Regions from separate parts of the Sulfuriflexus mobilis genome, predicted to be linked through region 2. Evidence: riboswitches for the same ligand, from Rfam matches in the RefSeq annotation. Region 2 holds a riboswitch; the other holds the start of a gene.
What was found. Region 2 has a riboswitch for cobalamin ahead of EL386_RS09370 (TonB-dependent receptor family protein). Riboswitches for the same ligand answer to the same signal wherever they lie in the genome.
Positions count from the first base shown of each region.

Region 1 (3,106 bases), 1.1 Mb from region 2:
ACGCACCATCACCATTTCTGGCGATATCGATAGCGAAATCACCAATACCAATGTTGTGATCAACGACAGCAAAAAACGTTTCCTGCCCCAATTACAAAAAGCTTATCCCGGCCTGCTATTCAGTCTGGAGGGCGAAGTAAAAAATGCCAGCGAAACCAACACCTCGGTATTGAGTGGCTTTATTGCCGGTATCGCCGGCGTGTTTCTGCTGTTGAGCCTGACGTTCCGTAATTATCGGGAACCGCTGGTGGTATTGATCAATATCCCACTGGCCCTCATTGGCGTTATCTGGGGTCACCTGCTCATGGGGCTGGACCTCAGTCTGCCGAGCATGGTCGGTTTCGTGTCTCTGGCCGGTATTGTGGTAAACGATTCAATCCTGCTGGTGGAGTACGTAAAAATCCACAGTCGTGAAGGCATGGCGTTACATGATGCCGCGGGTCAGGCCGTGCGGGATCGTTTCCGCGCCATCTTCCTGACCTCAATCACGACCGTCGCCGGTATGTTCCCGTTACTCTTGGAAACCAGTCTGCAGGCCCAGGTATTGGTTCCACTGGTCGCCAGTGTCGTATTCGGTATGATTGCGTCTACCTTTCTTACTTTACTGGTACTCCCGGCCAGCTATACCATCATGGAAGACCTTGGGTTTGTGGAAGTCGCAGAAAACGAAAACGGATAACACGTAAACGTTACAGGCCTGCAATCATATTTTGCCTGTCTGCTAAGTAAAACAAATAGTTGAGCACACGGCAGTGCAAATTATTTATTTACCCAGGGTCATTGTGCATAGTGCGATGACGCTGTGTGTGCGTTTTTTTATCTCCTTTCTTGACTTGCCGGCAGAATCACAATACTGTCAGCAAAGTTGCTTCAGGTGTTCGATGGGTATCCACCCAGAGAATGAAACGGGAAGCCGGTGCGTACTGGTAATAATCAGCACAATCCCGGCACTGCCCCCGCAACGGTAAGCGAGTTTTGGCGGATCATACAGTCACTGCGTTTCGACGTGGGAAGGCGATCCGACCAGGTAGACATCTACCACTTGCGAGTCCGGAGACCGGCCTGAAGCCATTGGTTCGCATTGCGGAGGGCGATGTTGCGGCTGACAGGTCGTTTTGCCTGTTTCCGTCTGATTTTTTCCTCTGTAGATGCCTATATGTCACTGATTTGCGCGCGGGTGAGCGTGCCAGAGGAAATTTAAATAATGAAACGCTATTTGTCTGCAGCGGCATTACTGCTGCTGAGCCCCCACACTGTTTTTGCCACCGAACTCGATCCCCTTATTGTCACCGCGACGCGCACCGCGCAGACGGCGGACAAAACACTCGCCTCGGTAACCGTCATCAGCCGCGATGATATCGAGCGTCAGCAGGCGCAATCCGTACAGGACCTGCTACGCGGTATAGCCGGCATCAGTATCAGCAACAACGGTGGCGCCGGAAAGGCCACCTCGGTGTTCCTCCGCGGCACGGAATCCGATCATGTGCTGGTACTCATCGACGGTGTCAAGGTGGGTTCCGCGACCCTTGGCACAACGGCCTTTCAACATATCCCTGTTGAGTTAATCGAACGTATTGAGGTCGTGCGCGGTCCGCGTTCGAGCCTGTATGGTTCCGAGGCCATCGGCGGCGTGATCCAGATATTCACCCGCAAGGGTGGCGGTGCGCCCAAGCCCTTTTTCAGCATCGGCGCTGGCAGCGATAATACCTATAGCGCCTCGGCCGGGGTTTCCGGCAGTGGCCATCGTGGCTGGTTCAGCCTGAGTACGAGCGGTATCGACACCAGGGGGTTTAACGCCTGTAACGGTAAACCCTCACCGGGCGGTGCCGGTTGTTTTACCCGTGAACCTGACAAGGATGGTTACCGCAATCTGTCCGCTTCCCTGCGTGCCGGCTACCGCTTGGAGAACGGGCTCGAAGTTGATGGACATGTACTGCGCACCCGCGGCGACACCGATTTCGATGGCAGCTTCGTCAACGAATCGGAATCGGTTCAACAGGTCCTTGGCGGCACGCTCCGTTTCTCACCCGTGGACACCTGGCAGGTAAGTCTGGCCGCAGGCCGTAGCCGGGATAAATCCGATAACTTCAACGACGGCACCCTGCGAAGTCAGTTCAATACCCGGCGTGATAGCCTTTCCTGGCAGAACGATGTCTCGATCGCAGATGATCATTTACTCACCCTGGGACTCGACTACCAGAATGACCGGGTCGATGGTAGCACCGCTTATGCCGTTAGCTCCCGTAATGACAAGGGGCTGTTCGCTCAATACCAGGGCGCGTTCGCCGCACATGACCTGCAACTGTCCCTGCGCCAGGACGATAACGAACAGTTTGGTGAGCACACGACGGGTGGGGTCGGCCTGGGTTATGCGTTGGCTAAAAACCTGCGGCTGACCGCGGCCTACGGCACAGCCTTCAAGGCACCGAGCTTCAACGAGCTTTATTTTCCAGGTTTCGGCAATGCCACGCTTCGGCCCGAAGCGTCGCGCAGCGTCGAGCTTGGTCTCGGTGGTAAGGTCGGTTGGGGCCAGTGGTCGCTCAACGTCTATGAGACCCGCATCGACGACCTGATTGCCTACGATTCAAGTATTTTCGCGCCGGCAAACATCAACCAGGCCCGCATCCGCGGCCTTGAGGCAATACTCACCACGCAGCTCAAGGGGTGGGACGTCAATACGAATCTCAGTCTGCTCGATCCTGAGAACCGCTCAAGCGGTGCCAACGGCGGCAATGTCTTACCGCGACGCGCTGAAGAATCGTTACGCATCGATGCCGATCGCCAATTTGGCCAGTACTCATTGGGTGCGACGCTGCGCGCGGAAGGTAAACGTTATGAGGACCTTGCCAACAGCCGCAAGCTCGGCGGCTATGCCACGCTGGATCTGCGCACCGACTACATGCTTGACAGAGACTGGCAGTTACAGGCACGTCTCGAAAACCTGCTCGACAAGGACTATGAAACTGCTGCATTTTTCAATCAGCCGGATCGCGGTCTGTTCGTGACCCTGCGTTACCAACCTTAATTACCCTGGAGGAAGAAACTATGCTGACATTATCCCCTCGAAACCAGATCATCATCGGGCTTGTCCTGACCCTGCTCATGA
Region 1 covers NZ_AP018725.1:763,556-766,661, forward strand. Annotated here, with positions in the region: gene EL386_RS03940 (efflux RND transporter permease subunit) at 1-679, shown strand, start outside; cobalamin riboswitch at 856-1,080, shown strand; gene btuB (TonB-dependent vitamin B12 receptor) at 1,205-3,025, shown strand; gene EL386_RS03950 (hypothetical protein) at 3,046-3,106, shown strand, end outside.
Region 1: another riboswitch for cobalamin. It lies ahead of btuB (TonB-dependent vitamin B12 receptor); the one in region 2 lies ahead of EL386_RS09370 (TonB-dependent receptor family protein).

Region 2 (3,106 bases):
TACTGTCAGTGACAGTATCAGAAAAATCATTATTCGCCCTGTGGCTGATCGAGTCATATCAATATGCGTATTGCATGGACAGGCTGATATTGCGTTCAGGTGCGGCATAGAAGGCAATATCGGTTGCGCCGAATGGTGGAATAGCCGGGTTATATGAGGTGGCTGCAAAGTCGCTGTATTTGCGGTCGGTCAGGTTGTTAACACGCAGTGCAGCAAGCCAGTTGTTACGTTGATAACCCAGTTTTATATTGAGTACAGTGTGACCATCAAGCTTGCCAAATGCGTTGGTGATGTCGCCGGCGGCAATCCGGTCACCAATGTATTGGACCTCGGCAAACACGTCCCAGTTTGAATCGATGTCATACGTGGCACTGACATGCGCGGTATTCCTGGCAACAAACGGGATGTCATTGCCTTTGAAGGCGCCCTTGTCGAATTCGGCATCGATGTAACTGTATTGTCCGGACAGGCGGAGCTTGTCCGTAGTCTGCCAGTTGGCCTCTAAAATCAGGCCATCACGAACCGTTGGGTCGAGGTTGATATTGGCAAAATTGACCGTGTCATAATCGATCTCATTGTCGAGCTTGAGACGAAACAGGGTGGCCCTGGCACTGTTGGCATGACGTTTCCATTCCGCTCCTGCTTCGTAGGAAGTGCCGGTCTGGGTCTCCAGTGCATTAACGCCGCCGAGTGTCTGGGTGTGCTCGTCAAGCTTGGCGAAGCGAAAGTTCCCGTCACGTCGGATGAAGGCGCGCCATTCCGGATTGACTTGCAGCGACAGGCCGGCTTCAAAGACGGTCTCGCTGTCATCAATTTCAACCCCATTAATGAATTTGAAGGAGTCAGCCAGGTCATTTTCTACGTTGGCTGCACGTGCGCCAACGATGGCCGTGAGTTTATTGCTGACAGGTATGACAACCTGTCCGTAAAAATTACGAACCTTCTGCTCGTTCGTGGTTGTACCGAAGGCGGTGAGCAAATAGTCGCTATTAATAAAGTCCAGTCCAATCGTAACAAGCGCTTCACCATTGTCGGTATCAAAGCTGCCTATTAGTCGTGGTGTCAGTTCCTCAACCTTACGTTCCTGAACGAAATTAAAACCACTCAAGCGACCGATCACATCAGTATCACGTTGGGTCAACTCTGCCTCAAGCTGCCAATTATTGCTCAGCACGTAGTTAAGTCCGATTCGCGCGCTATCGGTATCGGTGTCGGAAAAATCAGTAGGGAAGCGCGCGGCACGCCGGTCTAGTGCAAAGTCTGCGGCAAACAGGCCGCCAGGCAGCTGCAAGTCCTCATCGATGGTCTGATATTCAAGGAATACCTTGCCGGCGTCAAAGTCATAATCGAGTCGGCCAAGCAGGTTGGTGTAATCGACATCGTTCCTGTCACGGTAATTGTCGGCACTACGTTGAGAAGCACTTATCCGGTAACTCAGGCCATTATCCAGTTTGTTGCTGATCCCTGCAGTTATACTGTTGTTGTTATAACTTGCGGTAGTCAGTTTTACGTGAGCGTGTTCGGCTTCTGGGCTGCGGGTGATGATATTGATGACACCACCGACGGCCTGATCACCAAACAAGGTACCGGCACTGCCCTGAATAATTTCTATACGTTCAATGTCTTTAAGGTGGATGCTGCTGAACTCAGGGGCAGCAAGGTCAGGATTATTCAGGCGACGGCCATCTACAAGCAGCAGGGTATTGGAGCCGGCCGTTGCACCAAATCCGCGTATGCTGACGGTTATGCCTGATCCATCGCCGACCAGGTCACGGACCTGTACGCCACCCTGACCACGGAGAACGTCAGCCAGTGTTGAAGCACCACTGGCTTCAATATCCTGCCTGCTTATGACACTAATGCTTCCCGGTATGGTTGTATTTGTTTGTTCTGACCGTGTTGCACTGACCACAACGGTATCCAGTTGGGTGTTCGTACTGGCTGCGCTGGCAGAATTGGAAATGGCCGCCAGAATGAGACTGGCCAGCAGGGACTGATGAAACTTGGTCATACTTACTCCACGTAACAGGTATATGCTCGCCCGCACATACGCGTATTTAAGCATTGCAGGGGAGTAAGGGAAGGCAAACCAGATAGTAATGCCCGCTATAGTCGCCCGCCGCAACATGTCGCTAGATTGCATCGGGCCGGTCTCCGGGCTTACGAGTGGTTTTTCCAGGTTCATCGCCTTCCCATGCTGTGCACAGTGGCTGTATGACGGACCTTGACTCGATCACCGTTGCGGGGGCAGCGTCGGAATAGATAACACGTTTGGTGCATCGCACCGACTTCCCGTTTCACTCCATAGACAGATATGTCGTTGGAGCACCTAATGCAGGTGTGGCGATAGTAGGGGGAATGGCCAGGCTAGTCAATCGTGGAATTGAGATGTCAGGAAAAATCAATAACTTAGCACTGCCGGGGGCGTAATCAGTTCGGTAAGGCAGTTGGTTAAGGTCTATTCGGGTAACCACGCGGTTCGGCCGTTTGCCTCGAGCCGATGCATGGGGTGGCCATAGAGACGGGAGAGATTCTCTTCGCTGAGTACCTCATTCCTGGGGCCGGCCAGCACCTCGGTATGTTCAAACAGCATCAGTAAGTGGCTGCAATAACGGCTGGCAAGATTAATGTCGTGAAGACTCATGCAGAGACTGTGGCCATGCTTCTGAACATGTTGAATAAGGCGATCAAGCAGACGAATTTGCTGGTGGGGGTCGAGATGATTATGCGGTTCATCCAGCAACCAGAGTTGTGGTGACTGCACGATTAGGCAGGCAAGAGCGAGTCGCTGCTGCTCTCCCCCCGAAAGGGTAAGTACATTGCGTTGTGCCAAGGCCTTGAGGCCAACTATTTCCAGGGCTTGCATCGCCAGGTCCCTGTCAGACGCGGATTCAAATTGCCAGGCGTGCAGATGTGGGTGGCGGCCACTCAGGGCCGTTTCAATGACGGTGCCGGGAAATTCTTCGTGGTGGTCCTGAAACAGGACACCTAACTGCTGAGCAATCGTTCGTCGGCTCAAGGCGGTGAGTGGCTGATCATTGAGCAGGACAGTCCCGGCATTCGGCACGCGTAAACCGGCCAGTGTATGCAGCAGGGTCGTCTTGCC
Region 2 covers NZ_AP018725.1:1,900,396-1,903,501, reverse strand. Annotated here, with positions in the region: gene EL386_RS09375 (energy transducer TonB) at 1-30, opposite strand, end outside; gene EL386_RS09370 (TonB-dependent receptor family protein) at 59-2,011, opposite strand; cobalamin riboswitch at 2,129-2,348, opposite strand; gene EL386_RS09365 (ABC transporter ATP-binding protein) at 2,459-3,106, opposite strand, start outside.